DNA from 3 places in the Paucilactobacillus nenjiangensis genome. Region 3 is predicted to be linked to each of the others. Evidence: predicted binding sites of a transcription regulator. Region 3 holds the regulator's gene; each other region holds the start of a gene.

Region 1 (4,629 bases), 580 kb from region 3:
TAAATTTTTATTGGGAATGACCGCAACACCTGAACGGATGGACGATTTCAATATTTTTGAGACGTTTGGTTACAATGTACCTTATGAAATTAGGCTCCAAAAAGCGTTAGAAAATAAAATGTTGTGTCCATTTCATTATGTAGGAATTACGGATTATGAAATAGATGGGGAAGTAACCACTGAGACTAGTAATATGCAATGGCTTGTGGCGGATGAACGTGTGGATTATGTAATCTCACAATCAAATTATTACGGGTATTCTGGTAAAAAATTACGGGGATTGATTTTTTGCAGTCGTACAGAGGAAGCAAATATAATCGCTAAATTGATCACCAAACGTGGGCATCCTGCTAAAGCATTAACAGGGAGTAACGATTATGAGTATCGAAATCATGTAATTGATGAGCTTGAGAATGGTGAAATTGAGTATATTATCACAGTTGATATCTTCAATGAAGGAATTGATATTCCAAGTGTGAATCAAGTTATTATGTTGCGAAACACGCAATCTAGTATTGTTTTTGTTCAACAATTAGGACGTGGTCTTCGGAAGTCTCCTAATAAAGAATTTGTGACTGTGATTGATTTTATTGGAAACTACAAGAATAATTATTTAATCCCAATCGCATTGACTGGCGATAAATCACGAAGCCGAGACAATGCTCGCGATGATTTAACAGTTCGACAAATTTCTGGTGTTTCAACCGTTAGCTTTTCCGAAATTGCTAAGAAAAAAATCTACGATACGATTAATCGTACAGCCTTAGATACAATTACAGAGTTGAAGAAAGATTATACAGCGATGAAGGCCAGACTTGGTCGTATTCCATTATTATTTGATTTTCAAAGTGCAGGAACTGTTGATTGTCTAGCCCTAGTTAATCGTTCTGATAATTACTATAAATTTTTATTGAAGATGAAAGAAGACGTACATCTATCAATACAAGGTGAAATGATTTTAAATTTTGTGTCGATTGAGTTATTGAATGGCATACGTCAGCATGAATTGATTCTATTGAAGATGCTAATAAAATCTTCAGAGCATTCGATTTCACTACAAGAATTTAAAAACGAATTGAGTAGTCGCGGTATTTACTTTGATGATAAAATTTTGAAATCGATAAAAAGTATTTTGACACTCGAATTCTTCACTGTCGCAGCTAAAAGTAAGTACGGAAATGCTCCAATTGTTGAAGTTGATGGTGATCGTTTTACTTTATCGAACAATATTTTGAATTTAATCGATAAAGAAGAATTATTTGAAAAACTGTTTATTGATGCAATTAATGCTGGCCTATTAAGAGCAGATAGATACCAAATGGATCAAGTATTCACACGTTATGAAAAGTATTCACGAAAAGATGTTTGTCGATTATTAAGCTGGGATAAAGACGTTAGTTCTACATTGTACGGTTATCGTGTAAGAAACAATGATTGTCCAATTTTTGTCACTTATTCTAAATCTGATGATATCGATGAAAGTATCGCGTATGAAGATGAATTCATAAGCCAAACACTATTCCAATGGTACACACGACATAATGTTAGTTTAACGAGCAAAGAAGGTAGAGCGCTGCTAGATCCAGTTACTCGTTTTAAATTATTCATCAAGAAGAATGACGATGAAGGCACTGGGTTCTATTTTATTGGGGATGTAAAAATTCATGATTATGCGCAGGAAGAGTACAAAGTTAAAGATAAAGTTGAACCGATAATTAAGTTTAATTTTGATTTAGATCAAGAAATTAATTACGAGAAGTTTTTGTTGATTACAGAAAATACCTAAGGGATAATGAAATCAGCAAGATAATATGAATGAAATACTTGGGGGAGTACTTATGAAAAAAATATTGGGAATTTTTAGTATTGTAGTTATATCATTGAGCTTAACTGCGTGTGGTAGTAGCGCTGACAAAAAGGATAGTTCTTCTAAATCATCCAGTAGCTCTGTATCATCTAATAAAAAAGCAACTAGTTCAAATAAAAAGAATTCTTCATCAAGGAGTAGTTCGACACCGGCTGCATCGAGTTCGTCTGCATCTGGACTTGACCAGTCTCGCGAAGCAATTACTGCACAAGAAACTGCCAATGGTAATAAGCCATTAAGTTTTGAACCAATTCAGTCTGCAGCGCAGGCTGAAGCATTATTAACCAAAAATTATGGCGACAAAGGTTGGACAACAGCACATGGGTCTGTTGGATTGTCGTCACCAATTTACTTCAGTGTTAATTCAAATGATGGACAAACGCTAGTGGTTTACGCCACCGGTCAAGTTAAACCAATGGGTGAATAAATAGTATTCCTAAAAGACCAGTAATTTGGCCTTTTTTTGTTTATTTCAAACTTGCCCAACTGCAGCATAAGTCTTACACTATATTTGTAAACAGTTTCACAAACAAATTTAGGAGGTAGTTAACATGGCACGTATATTCGCTAGTCCTGCTCATTATGTACAAGGTAAGGGTGTATTTAAAGATCCTAAACAGTATTTAACCTCACTCGGCAAGAATCCAATCATTTTGGCTGATTCGGTAGTTTGGAAAATTGCCGGGAATGACTTAAAAGCAACGCTAGAAAAATCAGGATTTACGGTCACTAAAGTTACTTTCCATGGTGAAGCTTCAGATGAAGAAAGTGCAAGAGTTGTCGCTGTCGGTAAAGAAAATGAATCAGATTTCATTATCGGTCTTGGTGGCGGGAAGACTCTTGATACAGCTAAAAATATTGCTGATCATTTAAAAGTACCAGTCGCAATTTTACCCACAGTGGCCTCAACCGATGCACCATGTTCTGCTTTATCAGTAATGTATACTCCTGAAGGTCAATTTAAAGACTATGCCTTTTATTCAAAGAATCCAGATTTAGTTTTGTTAGATACTGAAGTGATTGCCCATGCACCCGTTCGGACATTGATTGCTGGAATTGCTGACGCAATGGCTACTAATATTGAAGCCCAAGATGTCGCTCGTGGTCACAATGATTCGATGTTAGGGGCCAAACAAACTCTTGCTTCTTTGGCAATCGCTCAAACCTGTGCGGATAATTTATTTGCTCATGCTTCTGCTGCCGTGGCTGCGGCGGAAGGCCAAGTTGTGACACCTGCCTTAGAAACAATTGTTGAATCCAATACTTTGTTAAGTGGACTCGGCTTTGAAAGTGCTGGTTTAGCAGCTGCACATGCCATTTATAATGGGATGACCGTCCTAACCGGCGACATTGAAAGCTTAATGCATGGTGAAAAAGTCGCTTACGGTTATTTATGTGAACTGATGTTAGATAACGTGCCTGAAGAAGAATACAACAAGTTCTTAAACTTTAACCGGCAATTTGGCTTACCAACTACACTGGCAGACTTGAAAATCGATGGGATTGCTTATGAGGAACTATTAAAAGTTGGTGAACAAGCTACCATTCCTGGTGAAACCATTCATCAAATGCCTTTCGAAGTTACCGCCAGCGATGTCGCTGATGCCTTTGTCGCAGTTGATCAATATTCTAAAACTCATTAATTAAATTGTGAGGGAAAATTATGGACACTGAGTCACAATCAAATTTTGATTTATACCAAGAAATTCGTTATTCAGGTAGTTTGTCCGCCGGCATGCTGCACAATTTGGCCCGCAGGGAGTTAGAGCGTCGTGGCGCCAACGGTGATGACCAAGCGCAGATTATCTTGGAAGATTATTTGGACGAATTCAATTACAATTTTAAAAATTAAACAGAAAAGTCAGCATCGACGAAGATGCTGACTTTTTAAGTGGGACCAATTAACGAGCTTTGAAAAGTGAATGACAGATTTGGGAGAGGGCAATAATAATGACAATGCCAATTACTTTTTCCAGGACATTAAAATGGCTCAGAAAAATAACTAGTAGAATTGCGATGATTTCAACAATAAAAATTAAATATTTCATGATAAAACTCCCCCAAGAAGTAATCTAGGAAATAAGCAACTGCCATTTAGTTAAAAGTTGTGTTAAAAATAATTAACTTTAATCATTGTTCGGGACTTGGAATGTACGGCGAATTAATTCTTCATCAATATTTACATCGATGTCTAAGTATTTATATATTGAGATGAATAAATTAATCAATGATCGTGTTTTTGTGTCGGAAGAATCATCACTTTCTATCGAGTGGTTAAAGTTTTTAAGTTGTAATAAAACTGAGGGAGAATCGTAAAAAGATGCTGGTATGGAATTAAGAGCAGATTGAAACTGATCAGACTCTAACTTATGCCTCCATGCAACTAATTGCCGTAAGGTTTGAAATTGTTCCTGCCAAACAATTTGATGATTTCTTTTTTTTTCAAGCTCTTGTTGAAAAATTATTGTTGATTTGTTCAATTTTATGGAATAATAAATTGATAAAAAAACTCCGAATAGGCCGAAAGATGACGCAATTAAAGTGTTTAGTATGTTTAGATTCATCGATAATTTTCCTTTTATATTTTTTTTATTCCGGGTTATTAAAAATAAGGGTGTAAAATGTGCATAGTGAAATTAATATTATAGATGAGTTGGTCAGATATGAGTAATAGAGAAATAGCAACGGTCATTTGGATTATTATTTTTGTAATTATTTTATTAATTGTGGAACGAAAGAGTGATACTTTAAGCGTGATTGTG
Region 2 (4,629 bases), 500 kb from region 3:
TCATTTATAATCAATATCGGAAGGATATACAAAACGATATTAGGCTGTTATGCCAGTACAAAGGTGTTGAAATAATTGAAGGACACATGATGCCAGATCATGTACACCTGTTGGTCAGTATTCCACCCAAATTAAGTGTTTCAAACTTTATGGGATACTTGAAGGGCAAAAGTGCGTTAATGATGTTTGACCAACATGCGAATTTAAAATATAAATTTGGAAACAGGCATTTCTGGTCATAAGGATATTATGTTAGTACAGTTGGTTTGAATGAGGCAACCATAACAAAATATATTAGAGATCAAGAAAAACATGATCAAGCAGTAGATAAATTAAGTGTTAAAGAATATGAAGACCCTTTTAAGGGTTCCAGGTAAGTAATAACGTCGCCACTTAAAGTGGTGGTAAAAGTGACAAATGCATTCAATTGGCTTTGATGAAATAAAAAGCCAGCGCCTTGAGACGCTGGCAAGTACATAGGGCTTATAGCCCATGAACAAACCACCCGTTTTACGGGCGGTTATGATTTTACAATCAAAAGGATACGAGTCCTAAAATGACTCATGTTAGTAAATCCATAGCAAGCTCTTTTCAACGTTTTTATTTTTTTGCTAATTCCTTCTATGGCTCCGTTTGAGAAAGCTGAAGAACAGCTAGCAACAACACTTGAACGATTCTTTTTTAATGTTGATATAGCTGTATCCATAGCATTCCCCATGGGAATGTAATTTTTTAATATACTTGTTAATGACTCTCCATCACGATTATGGATTGCCTGTTGAATAGCATGAGCAGTTTCATATACTTTTTTTAAAGTTGAACTTTCATTCAGGCCCAAATCAATTAAATTTTGTTGAGTCATGTATTCATTGATTCCACAAATATATTTTGTGTTGGTATCATCAATTTTATCTTGAGCAAGATGAAACAAACGCCAGTTAGTTTTAAGTGCTTTATATGGTCTAGATTTCTTATCTTGAATGCCTTTTAAAACAGAAGTTCTAACGTTGTCAAAAGCACGATTTACCAGTTGTACAATGTGAAATCTATCTACAACAATTTGTGCATTTGGAAAAAGTCGATGTACAAAAGATTGATAAGACGCATTTAAGTCCATAACAATCGTTTTTACTGCTTGACGTTCTGATAATTCGTATCTATTTTCAAAATAGTCACAAATATCTTTGGATAATCTTGTATCTAGAACTTTAATAATTGAATGCCCTTCGGCATCAATGCATATAAATGAAAAACCTTTATTAACAGATCTAAATTCATCCCAATTCATATGAGTGCCTAAATTTTTAACCCTGTATGGCTCTTGATTGTTGCTGTACAATAACCGTTCTGCCGAACTGGGCGAAATATTTAAAACTTTTGCGATAGAAATAACAGAATGCGAAAGGCGGGCTTGTTCTACAACTTTTGCTTTGATATTAGTAGCTAAACTATGATTTGGTTTAACAATTGGAGTGTGCACACCACATGTTAAATGGCACGTTTTACATTGATACCGTTGTTTCTTTAAATACATGTATGTTTCAGGACCGGAAATAGTCGCCAAACGAATATGGTGCATAGTATATCCATTTTTAATTAGAGTTTCAGTTCGGCATTTAGGACACGTCGTACGGCTGTACGTGAGTACAGCATTGATAATTTTGATGCGCTTGACGATACCATTTTTTACTATTTTTTTATCTTCAACATTAATTGCATTAATATTTTCATCTGTTAATTCACAGAGACTTAGTATAGAGTTAGATTGGGGCATGACAATACCTTCTTTCGATTTTTGTTTAGGCGCTTAAATCTTACCATAGGATGTCATGTCCTTTTGTACGCAAAAAAATCTGATATTAGTTTTCACCAATATCAGATAGTGTAGACCCCTATAAATTTGGGTGGTACCACGGATAAACCGTCCCTGCATTAATTTGCGGGGATGGTTTTTTCTTTCAATTTTTTTAAGAAAGGGAGTTACATAATGAGTGAAACGATTAATTTATCAAATGAATTTGGATTGAATTTTGGCAGCAATTTAGCTAGCAATCAAGTGATTACCTATCTTAACTTAAAATGTCCTGATAGCAAGGCCTGGTTTTTGGCTAATCAACATGAACTACTTAACCTTGTGAACGGTCAAGATATTTCGTAGCATATTAAACTTTGGAATAAGGATAAAGAACCGCTGCAAAATGGTAATATCGCAAATAAGTTTATTGACTACAGCCAGCCAGATTACGCTTTGCAGTCAATTAAGAGTATTTTTGAAACCCAAGATGAGCTTAACAATCTTGATAATGCAGATGTCGCAACGTATCTCCAAGAAAATCATAATTTGACATTGAACCCAAATGCCGAAAAAGTTGATAAACAAACTTTGAAGGAAGTTGAAATAAATGGCTTAACCAGCGTACCAACGGTGATTGTGAACGGTACTCAATATATTGATGATCAATTAGCACCGATTGATGAGCTATTAAAAAAGGGGTAATTTGATTCAAATATAAAGTCCACAAATAAGATTGATCCAAAAATTGAATATATACTAAAACTTCAAATTTACCTCGCAGTTGCAAGGTAGGTTTGAATTTTTTTATACATTAGTGAAAGTTGACGCTTTGCTTTAAAATGCTTATTTCACAATCTACTTTTAAATGTATTTAATATTTTATTTTTAACTTGTGAATAACAGAGCGTTCTTCAATGTATTCGTTATGACAAATCTAAAACTTATACAAACGTTGCTAAACCGGTATCGATTACATTGCTTATATAATAGATATAAGCAAAGTTTATAGGCTCTTTAACCTTTGACTATAATTGATTGTGAATTGTATCATTAAGTTGTAAAAAAGTTTTTGAAGTACTTTGTTGTTAATTTAACTTTATAGGAGGAAACAATTATGACAGAATATCGCACAGAAGAAGACACATTAGGACCAGTTCAAATTCCAGCCGATGCATTATGGGGTGCGCAAACAGAACGAAGTCGCAATAACTTCTCAACCGGTGCCAAGATTCCCCTTGAAATGATTAAAGCATTATTACAAATTAAAAAAGCGGCCGCTCAAGCTAATAAAGCTGAAGAAGCAATGTCAGCCGAAAAGGCAGACTTAATCATTGAGTCAATTGATAAATTGTTGGCTTTATCCGATGAAGATTTGCGTAAGGACTTTCCTTTGGTAATTTATCAAACAGGTTCTGGGACACAAACAAATATGAACACTAATGAAGTTGTGGCTCATATGGCAGCTAAAATTAATCCAAATATTGAAATCCTACCAAATGATGATGTTAATCACGGTCAAAGTTCAAATGACATTTTCCCAACGGCTATGAATATTACGGCTGCTGTAGCGATTAAAGAATTAGAAGATGCAACTGAACATTTAATAGAAGAATTAGACAAAAAAGAAAAGAAATACTGGAATGTTGTTAAAATTGGCCGGACTCATTTACAAGATGCTGTGCCATTGACATTCGGACAAGAAGTTAGTGGATGGAAAAGTGCACTTGAACATGATTTGGACTACCTAAAGCAACTTTCACCAACGTTATATGAATTGGCAATGGGTGGTACGGCAGTTGGTACGGGATTGAACGCGGCACCACATTTTTCAGAAATTATTGCTGAAAAGATGAGTGCAATTTATGGAATTAAGTTCACTTCTGACTCAAACAAGTTTTATGGACTTTCACACCATTCAGGCTTAAATGTGGTTCACGGTGCAATGAAGACGTTGGCTAGTGATTTAATGAAGATTGCTAATGATGTTCGGTTCTTAGGAAGTGGCCCACGTGCTGGATATGGCGAACTTAATTTACCAGCTAATGAACCAGGATCATCAATTATGCCTGGTAAAGTCAATCCAACTCAAGCTGAAGCAATTACGATGGCGGCTACTCGTGTCATGGGAAATGATGTTGTTGTTGATATCGCTTCAAGCCAAGGTAATTTTGAAATGAACGTGTACAAACCTGTCTTGATTAGTGCTTTCCTTGAATCAGCAGAATTACTTGCAGGGACTGAAGTTGGTTTTGCAGATAAAATGATTGCTGGATTAACTGTGAACGCTGAACGGATGAATGAATTAGTTAATAACTCACTTATGACAGTCACTGCATTATCGCCACACATCGGCTATCACGAAAGTGCTGAAATTGCTCAATTAGCTTTGAAAGATGGGACAACTTTGAAAGAAGCTGCATTGAAGTCTGGTCAAGTGACATCAGAACAATTTGATGAATGGGTCGTTCCAATCAACATGACTAACTATGACAAGTAATTAAACAATATGAGGTAAAAACTATGGAGATACTAATATTCTTAAGCCTATGTTTAAGCGGTTTAATATCTGGATTATTTTTATGTTTATATCAGAAATTAGATTAATGACTACGAAAAACTGCAGCCTTAATCAAGAAAAGTGAGGACTTATGTAATGGCAGAAAAGTTTAAATTCGCGCCAAATGATGTGAGTGAACTGCAGGACAATTATGATTTAGTTGTAATTGGTTCTGGAGCGGCTGGATTGACTAGTGCAATTCAAGCAAAAGAGTTGGGGTTGAATCCCATTATTTTAGAAAAAATGGATAAATTAGGTGGAAACTCAACCCGAGCTT
Region 3 (4,629 bases):
CCCGCCTTCATCAAGTGTTTTCAACGGTTTACCAATTATCATGCGCTTTAAATAACGCCACATATTAAATATCTCCTTGAATTAAAAAATCGAACAATCGCTATTGTACTACTTTCAAAATTCAACTACTAGTACATTTCATTATTAAATCCAAGTATACCCTAAATTGTTGAAAAAACCGAGTAATGCTATAAAAGCAATACTCGGTTTTTTAGTAATCTTATTGGGATTAATAGAGTCAATATATTTACGATTTTAAATACTACTATTTTGGCCTAAACAAAATGCATTTTCAATCGTGCCCACTTATTATTAACTAATTAATCAAACTACATCATTCCGCCCATTCCTGGTGCTGCGGGAGCTGCAGGAGCTGGATTATCTTCAGGCTTGTCGGCAACAACAGCTTCGGTTGTTAATAACAAGGCTGAAACTGAAGCAGCATTTTGCAAGGCTGAACGAGTAACTTTGGTTGGGTCAACGATTCCGGCTGCAACCATATCTTCAAACTTGTCATCAGCAGCATTGTAACCAATTCCGCTTGCTTCACCCTTCAAACGTTCAACAATAACTGAACCTTCTAAGCCAGCGTTTTCAGCGATTTGACGAACTGGTTCTTCAAGTGCACGTTTAACAATCTTGATTCCTGTAGCAGCATCGCCTTCAGCTTCAAGAGCATCAACGGCATCAATTGCGTTAACTAATGCAGTACCACCACCAGCAACGAAGCCTTCTTCAACGGCTGCACGAGTTGCATTAAGAGCATCTTCAATCCGATACTTCTTTTCTTTTAACTCAGTTTCAGTTGCGGCACCAACTTTGATGACGGCAACTCCACCAGCTAATTTAGCAAGACGTTCTTGTAATTTTTCACGATCAAATTGTGAAGTTGTTTCGGCGATTTGGCCCTTGAGCAATTCAACACGTTCTTGAATTTGTTCTTTAGCGCCAGCACCTTCAACAATAGTTGTGTTTTCTTTAGTAACTGTAACTTTGTTTGCTTGTCCTAGTTGAGCAAGTGTCGTGTCTTTCAAGTTCAAGCCAAGATCATCAGTGATAACAGTTCCGCCAGTCAAAATAGCGATATCTTCAAGTTGTGCTTTACGACGATCGCCAAAGCCAGGAGCCTTAACAGCCACAACATTGAAAGTTCCACGCATCTTGTTCAAAACAAGTGTTGGTAAAGCTTCACCCGTAATATCGTCAGCGATGATTAATAATGAGCGGCTTTGTTCAACAACCCCTTGCAATAAAGGCAAGATATCTTGAATGTTACCAATTTTCTTATCAGTAATTAAGATATATGGATTGTCTAAGTCTGCTTCCATCTTATCGTTGTCAGTAACCATGTATTGTGACATGTAACCACGATCAAATTGCATTCCTTCAACAACATCCAAAGTTGTGTCAACACCACGAGATTCTTCAATCGTGATGACACCATCGTTACCAACTTTATCCATTGCGTCGGCAATCAAAGCACCAACTTCTTCGTTAGCGGCTGAGATTGAAGCGATTTGAGCAATATCATCCTTTGTCTTAACATCGTGTGACATTGAGTGTAGTGATTCAACAGCTGCCTTAGTGGCTAATTCAATCCCACGACGGATACCAACAGGGTTGGCACCGGCAGTCACGTTCTTCATACCTTCAGTAACGATTGCTTGTGTTAAGACGGTAGCAGTAGTAGTACCATCACCAGCAATATCATTCGTTTTTGAAGCAACTTCAGCAACTAACTTGGCACCCATATTTTCAAAATGGTCTTCCAAATCAATGGCCTTAGCGATTGTTACACCATCATTGGTAATTGTTGGTGAACCGTAAGTTTGTTCCAAAACAACGTTACGTCCCTTTGGTCCAATTGTAGTTTTAACTGTGTCAGCTAATTTGTCGACACCTTTGAGCATTTTTGCACGTGCATCTTCAGAAAATTCAATTTCCTTTGCCATGATAATTTTTCACCTCATAAAAATTTTTGAATATATTAGTTTAAATTTTATTGGTCATTTGCAGCTTAATCAATCACTGCAACGATATCTTTTTCATGTACGACTAAATATTTTTGGCCTTCATACTCAACTTCATTACCTGCATATTTGTCGAACAATACGCGATCATTTTCCTTAACTGAAGGAGCAAGTTTCTCACCGTTTTCAAGAACTCGGCCTTCACCGACGGCAATTACCTTACCAACAGTTGGCTTTTCTTGGGCATTAGATGCCAAGACAATCCCACCAATGGTTTTTTCTTCTTCTTGTTCAGCTTGTAAAACAACGCGATCTCCTAATGGTTTTAACACGTCTATCCCTCCATCATTTTATTTTTAGCACTCAAAACCTTCGAGTGCTAATCACAAAATCTACTATATCATTTTCAGATTAAATTGCAAGAATTAACCACATTTATCAAAAAAAGCCAACCCACGATTGGGCTGACTTAATTATGCTTGTTCGTCATTAGCATTGTAATGATCAATAAAATAAATTAATGTTTGCAATTCATTGGTCAAATCAACGTTTTGTACTCTGACATCTTTTGGCACTCCTAATCTGAGCGGTGTAAAGTTCAAGATACCACGTACGCCAACTTTAACAATTTGATCTGTCACTGCTTGGGCAGTTTCAGATGGCACTGATAAGATAACGACGTCAATTTGTTGGTCCCGTAATTGTTGATCCAGGTCATCAACAGAGTAGATTGGTACCCCGCTTTGAACCGTGTTAATGATTGAATCGTTCACGTCAAAGGCTGCACTAATCCGAACATTACTGTTCTTGTGAAAATTGAAATTCAAAAGTGCGTGTCCTAAATTACCTACACCAATTAAAGCTGCGTTCGTTAACTTGTCTTGATTTAGAATTTCTTTAAAGAAATTCAATAAATCCTCAACGTCATATCCGTATCCACGCTTCCCCAACTCACCAAAATAGGAAAAATCTCTCCTAATAGTTGCAGAATCAACTTGAACCGCTTGTGATAATTCTGTCGATGATACACGATGTTTATTAGCATCTAATAATATATTTAAATAGCGATAATAAATGGGTAATCGTTTGGCTGTGGCGCGAGGAATCTTCTTACTTGTCATAACTCATCCTCCTGCTTGTGAAATTTACTTCACCGTCAATTGTAGCATATGTAACTAGATTGTGAAACTTCTTTCAAATAAAACGCTATCATTTTTTTGTTTTGATACGGTTTACTGCTTAATTATGCTACAATTTTAGTATTATATTTCGAGGTAAACACATGATAATTTTACAAACACAAAACGTTGCTCGCAGATTTGGCAGCGAATATCTTTTTAAAAATGTTAATTTGCAAGTTCAGGATCGTTCACGAGTGGCATTAGTCGGTCGCAATGGTGCTGGTAAAACCACACTCTTAAAAATGCTTGCACAAATCACTCAACCTGACGAAGGCGAAATTAGTACCAAAAAAGATACCACCATCGGCTATCTAGCTCAAGATCAAGGCTTGGACAGTAGTTTAACCATCTGGAATGAATTAGACACCGTTTACGCAGATTTGCATGAACAGGAAAATAAAATCCATGTCCTAGAAAATAAAATTGCCACTCTTGATTCATCAACAGACGAATATGCTGACGTCTTACGTCAATATGATTTATTACAGTCCAATTATGCCAGTAACGGCGGTTTTGAAATTGAAAGCCAAATGCGCGGTGTGTTAAACGGATTTGGCTTTGCAGACGAATATCAAACTGTTGTCAGCAGTCTTTCCGGTGGACAAAAGACAAAATTGGCACTAGCTAAGTTACTTTTGCAAAAGCCCGATTTACTCATTTTAGATGAACCAACTAACCATTTAGATATGACCATTTTGGGTTGGTTAGAAGACTTTTTGAAAAATTACAGCGGTGCCCTATTAATCGTGTCTCATGACCGATACTTTTTGGATCGGGTCGTAAATGAAGTTTATGATATGAGCCAAGGAACATTGAAACACTATACCGGGAACTATTCACAATTTATGGACCTAAAGGCCGAAGATTTAAAGACTGAGATGAAACATTACGAACATCAGCAAGCTGAAATCAATAAGCTTGAAGACTTCGTTAATCGAAATATCGTTCGTGCTTCAACGACTAAACGGGCCCAGGCCAGACGAAAACAACTGGACAAGATGAAAGTCATGGATCGACCAACCACAGATGATCAATCCATTCACTTTACCTTCAAACAAGATTCGCCCAGCGGTAATATCGTCCTGAGAGCAGATGAACTTGCTATCGGTTATGATGACAAAAAAATCGCCGGCCCAATCAATTTTGAGCTGGTAAAACCCAATCGACTTGGTGTTATCGGGCCAAACGGGATTGGTAAATCAACGATGATTCGAACGATTTTATCAATGATTCCCAAAATTAGTGGCGACGTTAAACTTGGTGCGAACGTGAAAGTTGGTTACTACGACCAGGAACAACAAGTCTTGCATCCCAACAAAACCGTTTTGCAAGAAATTTGGGATGATTATCCAACCGTCGATGAACGTGAAATCAGAACCCTGTTAGGTAGTTTCTTATTCATCGGTGATGATGTCTTTAAAACTGTCAGTTCACTCAGTGGTGGCGAAAAAGCCCGTCTGCAACTGACAAAATTGTCA

Evidence for each region. Region 3 encodes Rex, which represses fermentation and respiration genes when NADH is low (regulators of the CRP and FNR family bind a similar motif). Its sites were predicted from a motif close to TTGTGAANTANTTCACAA; they were not measured.
Region 1: F0161_RS00750 (glycerol dehydrogenase) is a predicted target of Rex. The motif match lies at 2,379-2,396, and genes of this name have one in related genera.
Region 2: F0161_RS06460 (class II fumarate hydratase) is a predicted target of Rex. The motif match lies at 2,831-2,848, and genes of this name have one in related genera.

The regions. Positions count from the first base shown of each region.
Region 1 is NZ_CP043939.1:145,850-150,478, forward strand. Features, by position in the region: gene F0161_RS00740 (DEAD/DEAH box helicase) at 1-1,786, shown strand, start outside; gene F0161_RS00745 (hypothetical protein) at 1,839-2,294, shown strand; gene F0161_RS00750 (glycerol dehydrogenase) at 2,419-3,510, shown strand; gene F0161_RS00755 (hypothetical protein) at 3,531-3,719, shown strand; gene F0161_RS11380 (hypothetical protein) at 3,769-3,915, opposite strand; gene F0161_RS00760 (hypothetical protein) at 4,531-4,629, shown strand, end outside.
Region 2 is NZ_CP043939.1:1,273,356-1,277,984, reverse strand. Features, by position in the region: partial or broken gene tnpA (IS200/IS605 family transposase) at 1-377, shown strand, start outside; gene F0161_RS06470 (ISL3 family transposase) at 521-1,774, opposite strand; gene F0161_RS11430 (hypothetical protein) at 1,988-2,158, shown strand; gene F0161_RS06465 (thioredoxin domain-containing protein) at 2,162-2,497, shown strand; gene F0161_RS06460 (class II fumarate hydratase) at 2,910-4,292, shown strand; gene F0161_RS06455 (flavocytochrome c) at 4,449-4,629, shown strand, end outside.
Region 3 is NZ_CP043939.1:1,776,596-1,781,224, forward strand. Features, by position in the region: gene F0161_RS09125 (APC family permease) at 1-63, opposite strand, end outside; gene groL (chaperonin GroEL) at 330-1,952, opposite strand; gene groES (co-chaperone GroES) at 2,018-2,302, opposite strand; gene F0161_RS09140 (redox-sensing transcriptional repressor Rex) at 2,444-3,091, opposite strand; gene F0161_RS09145 (ABC-F family ATP-binding cassette domain-containing protein) at 3,253-4,629, shown strand, end outside.